Regions from separate parts of the Guptibacillus hwajinpoensis genome, predicted to be linked through region 3. Evidence: predicted binding sites of a transcription regulator. Region 3 holds the regulator's gene; each other region holds the start of a gene.
What was found. Region 3 encodes CtsR, which represses protease genes until heat stress. Its sites were predicted from a motif close to ATGGTCAATAAAGGTCAAACA; they were not measured.
Positions count from the first base shown of each region.

Region 1 (3,282 bases), 490 kb from region 3:
ATGAGATCAACAATTGTGACAAGATTCGTTTGTTCAAGAGATTTAAACGGAATAATACCGTCAAAACGATTCAAGAACTCTGGTCTAAAGTAACCTCCAAGGCTCTCCATCACTCCTGTATAGCTGTCAGCTGATCCAAAACCAACGGTGATTTTGCGTTCTGATGTTCCAGCATTACTTGTCATAATAATAACTGTATCTTTAAAGCTAACTGTTCTGCCCTGGCTGTCAGTTAACCTTCCATCGTCCAGAATTTGCAGGAACATGTTCTGGACATCAGGATGCGCCTTCTCAACTTCATCAATTAGCAAAATACTATAAGGTTTACGGCGGACTCTCTCAGTTAATTGTCCTGCTTCTTCATGACCTACATAACCTGGAGGTGAACCAATTAGCTTGGAAACGGAATGTTTTTCCATATATTCACTCATATCAAGTCGAATCATCGCTTCACGGTCGCCAAACATTTCTTCTGCAAGAGATCGCGATAGCTCTGTCTTCCCAACACCCGTTGGTCCTACGAATAAAAACGAGCCGATTGGTCTATTTTGTCGTTTCAAGCCTGCACGACTTCTTCGAATGGCTTTAGCAACTTTATTAACTGCGTCTTCCTGTCCAATAACATTTGCATTAAGTCGGTCAGCTAGGTTTTTCATTTTCGTTTGTTCATCTGCACGAAGTTTCTGAACAGGAATACCTGTTTTTCCTTCAATGATTTGCTGAATAGCCTCTACATCCACAACTGCATCTGATTGAGCTGTATGGTTTAGAGTTTGCTCAAGCTGCTTCTCAAGCTTCAATTCTTCATCACGTAGCTTAGCAGCACGTTCGTAATCTTCTGCATCTGTTGCTTTTTTCTTATCTAAAGCAATATTCTGTAGACGATTCTGTATTTCATCATGGTTAGTTTCTACTAACGTTAAATTCATTTTCGCTCCGGCTTCATCAAGTAAATCGATTGCTTTATCTGGAAGGAAACGATCCTGAATAAATCGGTTAGACAAAGTAACACAGGCTCTGATCGCCTCATCTGTATAATTTACTTCATGATACTCTTCATATTTCGGCTTAAGGCCATTAAGGATTTCAATCGCTTCATCTACAGATGGTTCGTTCACCATGACAGGCTGGAAACGACGTGCAAGCGCAGCGTCCTTCTCAATTTGGCGGTATTCTCTTAGGGTAGTAGCACCGATAAGCTGGAGCTCTCCTCTAGCAAGTGCGGGCTTCAGAATATTTCCTGCATCCATTGACCCTTCAGCTGACCCTGCTCCTACAATTTGATGAAGCTCATCAACGAATAAAATAATGTTCTTTCTAGTTTGCAACTCAGAAATCAACTGCTTCATTCTCTCCTCAAATTGCCCACGAATTCCTGTGTTGGAAACAAGAGAAGCTACATCGAGTAAATAGATTTCTTTATTTTTGAGCTTTGAAGGTACTTTTCCTTCAGAAATGCGAAGCGCGAGACCTTCAGCAATGGCAGTTTTACCTACACCTGCCTCCCCTATTAGGACTGGATTGTTTTTATTTCTTCGGTTAAGTGTCTCGATTACACGCGCCACTTCATCTTCCCTGCCAATAACAGGGTCAATTAAACCTGCTTTCGCTGCATCGGAAAGATTCCTTCCCAACTCATCAAGTAAGCCGCCTTTCCCGTTTGTTTCAGTTTGATATTTCTCCTGCTCATTAGTAAATCCACTGGATCCTGAGCTATTCATAAATGATTGGAAGAATTCATCAATTTGTCCTTTTGGTGATGACGCAGTTTGACCATTCATCACTTTTGCATAACACGTACTACAAAGATGAACCTGTTTCTTGTTCTGGTTCAATTGAACATTAAGCTGAACTGACGCTGAGTTTTGATGACAATGATCACAAAGCATATGAAGGCCTCCTTATATATATAATCTTAACGAATTAAATTGGTCTAAAGGTTAAAGATGCCTTCTTTGACTTTGACTATCTTTGACCTTGTAACCCTATTATAATTTGACCATCTCTGACTTTCAAGTACTTTGCTTATCATTTTTTTACATCTTTGCTGAGGTATTAATTGAGCTATACACTAAGGAATACAAAAACCCGGGTAGATTAACCCAGGATTTTAAATGTAATATTTGAAATAAAGGTATTTTTTCAGGATGTGGATAATAGATTGTATTAAACTACTTTTCGACAAAGGGTATACAAGTTTACTAGTCCGGCAACAATGGTGATAGATTACAAAGGGAGGATTACAAATGAATGATTCAGTCTATCAATTGATTGTTGAATCGACCGTCAAACGAGTGCCTACCTGTCACGAGTCACCTGAAGATTTCTTTATAGCCCTTGATGATCGAGACTACCCGTATTTGATTTTACCAACACCGAGAGAAATGTTTGATAATGACGATGTATTTACCATTCGCCTCATTCCTGATGCATTAAACAAGTTTCGGTACGAAATGGACAACTCATTTACAAAACTTTCATTCAGTTGCTTTTCCACTTTCTTCGATGATAAAACATATTACTTCGGACCGGAAGAAAACATGCTTGTTACATTTTTAAAGTCACACGTATACAAAAGTTATGTCGCTTGGGTAGGCAATCTCTATTTTAAGCGAATTGACGATCTAATTGAACGGTACAACAACGAACAACTTCCAGAACAAAGAAAATCCATTAAAGCGAAACTTTCTCGCCTTCTGATCGAAGCTTAGTTTCCAATCGATCCACTTCATTCTGGACAAGCCGACACCCTTCCTCAAGGGATTGATACGTAAGGTTGATAATCTCACCCTCATTTTCAAATGCCTTATATTCATAACGAGGATCATAGTAGTCAATCAAAAGCCTCTCTACTATCGTAGCAAAGTCATGCTTTTGAAGTGCTGCATAAATATCAACCCGCTCTTCATCAGAAAAACGTTTTTCGATTTTATTAATACCTTTTGTGATTTCTTCTATGTGCTGTTCAGGATGATACGTATTCAGGATCTTTTGGATTCGATAAGAAAGCGGGGCGTGGACTTGCATACGCGTCCCTTCTTGTTTTCCTTCAAGGATAAAGTCAGGAATAATAATGTTTCCAAGTCGCTTGCTTTCTGATTCAATGATGTAATATGGCGTATCACCAATTTCTTCTAACCGGTGATAAAGCCTCGCTTCAAATTCTTTCTGACTCCTCTCAGGAAGATTAACCCTTCCGAACACAGATCCCCTATGTGCCGCTAATCCTTCTAAATCAACAACAGGATATCCTTTCTTTTCTAAATCATTTAATATCTCCGT
Region 1 is NZ_CP156674.1:1,603,143-1,606,424, forward strand. It holds gene ABFG93_RS08195 (ATP-dependent Clp protease ATP-binding subunit) at 1-1,889, opposite strand, end outside; gene ABFG93_RS08200 (hypothetical protein) at 2,247-2,711, shown strand; gene mnmH (tRNA 2-selenouridine(34) synthase MnmH) at 2,674-3,282, opposite strand, start outside.
Region 1: ABFG93_RS08195 (ATP-dependent Clp protease ATP-binding subunit) is a predicted target of CtsR. The motif match lies at 1,993-2,013, and genes of this name have one in related genera.

Region 2 (3,282 bases), 810 kb from region 3:
ACGATACTGTTTAGAAAGTTCTTTGTATTTCTTACTTGCTAACGCTTTCAAATTTTCACTCACTAAATTTCTAGCCAGTTCATGCATAGTTCCAGTTTCATTTAATTGTAAATAAAGACATTCCGACAACGAACGGGCTCCTATGCCAACAGGGTCGAGCAATTGAACATGCCGAACCGCTTCTTCTAATTCACTATCACGCACCTTAAGGATCTGCATCACTTCAAAGTCATTTATTCTTAGATAACCTGTCTCATCAATATTATCGATTAAATAATGGACAATTCCTGCTATCTTTTTGGATAACTTTAAACATCTTGCCTGTTCATGAAGCTCATCATGCAAACTTCTTCTTGTTTCGGCATATTCAATTGGATCCTGTTTTACTCCGCTATAAGAGCGCCTGGAAGATCTGACTCCCCTATCCCACGACGGGGTTTGTAATTCGATGAGAGGATTTTCAAGCGCCTGTTCTTTTACATACTCCATTAATTCTGCAGTAGAATACTGCAAAATGGAAATCGCTTGTTGCAACTGGGTTGTCATGACAAGTTTCGTTGTCTGCTTTTGTATCAATCCTAATTCCATCGCAATCCCTCCACTTTCATCATACTATAATGCTTCAGCTTATGGTATGGAAAAAGAGATAATGACCAGAATTTTCAGTTATTTACCCGTTCCATTCGACACTATTTTCTATCATTTTGATGAATATGCCCTTCACATTGTCACATTTCTACATAAACTGTTCTATAGAGAGAAAAGGAGGCAAAAACCATGGATTTAACTGTTTATGGAATTGCTTTGCTTCCAGTCATTATCGGAGTTGTACACCTCTTCAAGATGTTTGGTTTTCCGGCAAGGTTCCTCCCATTGCTTTCAATTGGGATCGGAATTGTAATGAGCTATATTTATGTGGAACCGGAAAATTTGAAGAAAGCCTTTTTAATAGGGTTATGGCTTGGACTATGCGCTACTGGAATGCACTCGGGCTTCAAACACACGATGAATGGAGCAAATAGCAAAGGACAAAACAGTGAAGAAGACAAGCCAAGTTAGGAAGCCATTGAACATTAGAGTGGACGAGTTCTACTCTTCTTTTTTTTGCAAGAATCGCGTGCAACCGATGGCTTTAGAAGCAAACCAAAGCATATACTATAGAAAAATCCCCACCGCATCAGCGATAGGGATTGGAAATATGTATATGGTGCGCCCGGAGGGATTCGAACCCCCGACTGACGCGGTACCGGAAACCACCGCTCTATCCTACTGAGCTACGGGCGCGCATCTTAAGCGCAAGGATAATTATACGTGATCATTTTTTATTTTGCAAGATGCTTTTTCGCTTCTATCCTGCCTTTCACCTGCAAAACAAGTCAAAGAGTCCCGCTTCTACTTTTTACCTTCCCTTATGTTCTTGACGTCTCAATTGTCTCATAGTAAGGTTACACCAAACACACGTTCTTATAGGCGGTGACTTTCATGTTCCAATTAAGTAAAGAAGAGTCAGAGGCAATACGGAATTATTTGTTGCTTCCATACTTAAAAAGAGTGCTGGAGCTCGATACGAAATGGATTCAGCATTCAAAAATGAAGCTTCCACGCCCTTACCTGGAACTGATTCGTTATGCCTTTTCACTTGCTTCTTCTGATCTAAAGCATGCGAAATCCATTCTTCATGACAGGGGAATTCGTGTTTCGGTAGAAGATACTAAAGAGGATATTGTCATTTGCAAGGTATACTGCCGCGGCTATAATCAAACGTACCGATACACCTCCGTTCAAATTAGAAACCAGGTTGAAAGAAGAATAACAGCTTACTTTTTAGCGGACAGCCGCTTTAAAAAAAGGAACACTCCCTCCGTTTAAAATACAGGGATGCGGGGAAAATGGATGTAGGTGGACAGGGGTATTTAGCTCCCTTTAAAACTTTATGAAAATTGAACAGCACATCATTTGACCTATATTGACCTTTTAGGTATGATGAACGTACAGCAACTACATATCCAACGAATATAAGGGAGGAATTTAGAATGGTTTTAATTCCAACGGTAATTGAACAAACAAACCGCGGTGAAAGAGCGTACGACATTTATTCTCGTCTTCTTAAGGACCGTATCATTATGCTCGGAACAGCGATTGACGACAACGTTTCAAACGCAGTAGTAGCTCAGCTCTTGTTTCTTGCAGCTGAAGACCCTGATAAAGACATCTCTCTTTACATCAACAGCCCGGGTGGCTCAATTACAGCCGGTATGGCGATCTATGATACAATGCAGTTTATTAAACCAAAAGTTTCAACCATCTGTATTGGTATGGCAGCTTCAATGGGCGCATTCCTACTAGCCTCAGGTGAACCAGGAAAGCGTTATGCACTTCCTAACAGTGAAGTTATGATTCACCAACCGCTTGGTGGTACACAGGGTCAAGCGTCTGATATTGAAATCCATGCGAAGCGCATCATTCAAATGCGTGAAAAGCTTAACAAGATTCTTTCTGACCGCACTGGTCAACCGATTGAACAAATTGATCGTGACACAGACCGTGACCGTTTCATGGAAGCAACCGAAGCGAAAGAGTATGGTTTGATTGATGAAGTAATGGAGAAAAAAGCATAAGCAGCTTAAAAACGCCTTTCCCAATTGGGAAAGGCGTTTTTTTAGTCTTTTTGAACAAAATCAATCAGTGATGAAATAGCGTCTTCTTCATCGTTACCTTTAACTGTAAGTACCACTGAAGCTCCAGTACCAACAGCAAGACTCATAATCCCCATAATGCTCTTTGCATTTACTTTCTTTCCATCTTTTTCAAGAAAAATGTCTGAGTTGAATCGATTGGCTTCCTGCACGAAAAGCGCCGCAGGTCGTGCTTGTAATCCTGTATCCAATGTAACGACCACTTCTTTTTGAACCACTTGTCCATTCCTCCTCTTATTTCAAACAGCTGATAAGAAAAGCGCAAGTGCCCTTTTAGGTCCAACAAGCGCTAGAACCTTTCGATTTGAACATGTGTTCAGAGCGAAAGGTCAAGCGACTCGGAAAACCTGGGCCCTGGAGCTCGACATCACTGAATTCTATACTTTCTTATCTTTTAAAATAAGTAAGCGCTATCTTAACCTCAGAAAAATTTAGAAAAACGTGTTTCCACAAAATGATCGTGGAAGTCGTTTTTCTTATCCCGATATGGATTAGAAAACCTGGCTATCCACCATAAGGTGGAAGCCTTCATTTTCTTATTTATGGTGGTTATGAGATTGGTTTCCCAGAACGAAGTTTGTCAGCA
Region 2 is NZ_CP156674.1:2,899,554-2,902,835, reverse strand. It holds gene rpoN (RNA polymerase factor sigma-54) at 1-588, opposite strand, end outside; gene ABFG93_RS15010 (hypothetical protein) at 778-1,059, shown strand; tRNA gene ABFG93_RS15005 (tRNA-Arg) at 1,206-1,284, opposite strand; gene ABFG93_RS15000 (hypothetical protein) at 1,483-1,869, shown strand; gene clpP (ATP-dependent Clp endopeptidase proteolytic subunit ClpP) at 2,034-2,618, shown strand; gene ABFG93_RS14990 (HPr family phosphocarrier protein) at 2,660-2,914, opposite strand; gene whiA (DNA-binding protein WhiA) at 3,246-3,282, opposite strand, start outside.
Region 2: clpP (ATP-dependent Clp endopeptidase proteolytic subunit ClpP) is a predicted target of CtsR. The motif match lies at 1,954-1,974, and genes of this name have one in related genera.

Region 3 (3,282 bases):
GGTCGCCTCCTAAAGTGTAACGGAGGCGCCCAAAGGTTCCCTCAGAATGGTTGGAAATCATTCGCAGAGTGTAAAGGCACAAGGGAGCTTGACTGCGAGACCTACAAGTCGAGCAGGGACGAAAGTCGGGCTTAGTGATCCGGTGGTTCCGCATGGAAGGGCCATCGCTCAACGGATAAAAGCTACCCTGGGGATAACAGGCTTATCTCCCCCAAGAGTCCACATCGACGGGGAGGTTTGGCACCTCGATGTCGGCTCATCGCATCCTGGGGCTGAAGTAGGTCCCAAGGGTTGGGCTGTTCGCCCATTAAAGCGGTACGCGAGCTGGGTTCAGAACGTCGTGAGACAGTTCGGTCCCTATCCGTCGCGGGCGCAGGAAATTTGAGAGGAGCTGTCCTTAGTACGAGAGGACCGGGATGGACACACCGCTGGTGTACCAGTTGTTCCGCCAGGAGCATAGCTGGGTAGCTACGTGTGGAAGGGATAAGTGCTGAAAGCATCTAAGCATGAAGCCCCCCTCGAGATGAGATTTCCCACAGCATTAAGCTGGTAAGATCCCTTAGAGATGATGAGGTAGATAGGTTCGGGGTGGAAGCGTGGCAACACGTGGAGCTGACGAATACTAATCGATCGAGGGCTTAACCTAAAAACGAAAAGCGAAGTGAGCCGTTTGGCTCACGGACCTGGACATATTGGAAAACGTTGTACGTGCTATCTAGTTTTCAGGGAATACCTGAAACAAGGAAGTTTGATTAAGGTGCACCACGTCCTGTGGTGAACATTGAACTAACATCCTGTTAGTCTAGTGACGATGGCGAAGAGGTCACACCCGTTCCCATGCCGAACACGGAAGTTAAGCTCTTCAGCGCCGATGGTAGTTGGGGGATCTCCCCCTGCAAGAGTAGGACGTCGCTGGGCAACTGAAAGAAAGTCAGAGATCAATAGGGTCTCTGGCTTTTTTGTATGGTTTAATTGAAAGCATTTAGCTAATTAATCCCCTTTAAACCAGAATCGCGGATAAACCTACTATTTCTTGAGTACAAGAACCTCATCCGCCATCTTCTTCAGGTAAATCTGCCCCCTATCACCATACCATCATATTTGTCTTTTCCACATATAAAACCCAAATAAGAAGTTAGCATTGCGTTTGAGTAGGGTATTCATACTAAATAGTAAGAATGCTCACTAGATCTATCTAAGCTAAAGACTAATAAACAAATTCATATAAAAAGAGAATTATGAGTCTTTAAACCAGCAGAATTGGTAAAGCTTTAATAAGAGGCAGGTGATAAGCGTGTCTCTTTGCAATCCATATTAAACGCGTTATAATATACTCAACGTCAAATATAGTCAAAGTCAGTATGGGGACGGAGAGGAGGGAACTAAGTGAGGAATGTTTCCGATATAATCGAAGCTTACTTAAAAAAGATATTAACCGTCGATGGCAGGGATGCAGTTGAAATTAAGCGAAGTGAGATTGCAGATAAATTTCAGTGTGTTCCCTCGCAGATTAATTATGTAATCAACACACGCTTTACGATTGAAAAGGGTTATATTGTGGAAAGTAAGAGAGGTGGAGGGGGTTATATAAGAATTGTTAAAGTTAAACCCGAAACCCATGCTGATTTAATCAATGAGATGCTTAATATCGTAAAAAATCAGGTTCCCCAAGTAGTTTCTGAAAATATTATCCTTCGTTTGCTTGAAGAAGAGGTAATTTCGGAACGAGAAGCGAAGTTAATGTTAAGCGTACTTGATCGTACTGTTATTACTATAGAGTTACCATTACGAGATCATTTACGAGCTAATATGTTACGTGCCATGCTCACAGCTTTAAAATATAAATAATAATGATTATGCAGGATTGATGAGGAGGGTTGCCTTATGACGTGTCAGGAATGTGGTGAGCGCCCTGCTACGCTTCATTTCACTAAAATAATTAATGGTAAAAAAACAGAATTTCATATATGTGAAAAGTGTGCTAAAGAAAAAGGTGAAGCTGAGCCAGGCACTAACCACTTCTCTATCCATAACTTATTATCGGGATTACTTAATTTTGAAACTCCAATTGGCGAAAGCCCTGCCCAGTCGTTTTACAGTGAAGAGCAGGCCCATTGCCCAAAATGTGGGTTAACGTATCAGCAATTCACTAAAATTGGTCGGTTTGGCTGTTCTGAGTGTTACAAAACCTTCGAGGACAAACTCGATCCCATACTTAAAAAAGTGCATGGAGGAAACATGGCTCATGCAGGGAAAGTACCTAAACGAACTGGAGCAGCCATTGAAATCGAGCGTGAAGTTCAGAATCTCCGCAGTAAGATGAAAGAATATATCCACAATGAAGAGTTTGAAAAAGCTGCGGAAACAAGAGATTTAATTCGTTCCCTTGAACAAAAAGCATCACGGGGAGGGGGAGAATAATGTCACTTCAGCGATTTATCAGTGAAGCCGTAAGTCCATGGATGAAAGATGAAGGACCTGATTCTGACATTGTCATGAGTAGTCGTGTCAGATTTGCTCGTAATCTAAAGGATTACGTCTTTCCGATCATTTCTAATCCAGAGCAAAACTTAGAAGTTATTAAAGAAGTTAGAAGCCAATTTCATGATGCTCCTGATGAACAAATTGGAGATCTTGAATTAATTGAGATGGAAGCTTTAAAACCGATTGAAAAACGCGTTCTCGTTGAGAAGCATCTGATCAGCCCTAACCTCATTGAGCATTCTAAGAATGGAGCAGTTCTGCTAAGCGAAAATGAAACAGTTAGCATCATGATTAACGAGGAAGACCATTTTCGTATCCAGTGTCTTGTAGCTGGATTTGAGCTCAAGAAAGCGCTCAAGCTCGCTAATTCCCTTGATAATTGGATTGAGAGTAAAGTTGATTATGCTTTTGATGAACGAAGAGGGTACTTGACCAGCTGTCCGACGAATGTAGGAACTGGAATGCGTGCTTCAGTCATGTTGCATTTACCAGCGCTTGTTTTAACCCAGCAGCTGAATCATATTATCCCTGCTATTAATCAACTTGGGCTAGTCGTGAGAGGTAGTTATGGAGAAGGAAGCGAAGCATTGGGTAATATTTTTCAAATCTCCAATCAGATAACTCTGGGTAAAACAGAAACTGATATTATTGAAGATTTACAAGGTGTTGTTATGCAAGTCATTGAGAAAGAAAGAGCTGCGAGACGGGTTCTCCTTGATAACTCCAGGATTGAACTCGAGGACCGTATCTATCGTTCACTTGGTGTTCTTGAAAACAGTAGAATTATACAGTCTAAAG
Region 3 is NZ_CP156674.1:2,093,913-2,097,194, reverse strand. It holds rRNA gene ABFG93_RS11045 (23S ribosomal RNA) at 1-646, shown strand, start outside; rRNA gene rrf (5S ribosomal RNA) at 802-918, shown strand; gene ABFG93_RS11035 (CtsR family transcriptional regulator) at 1,387-1,848, shown strand; gene ABFG93_RS11030 (UvrB/UvrC motif-containing protein) at 1,885-2,421, shown strand; gene ABFG93_RS11025 (protein arginine kinase) at 2,421-3,282, shown strand, end outside.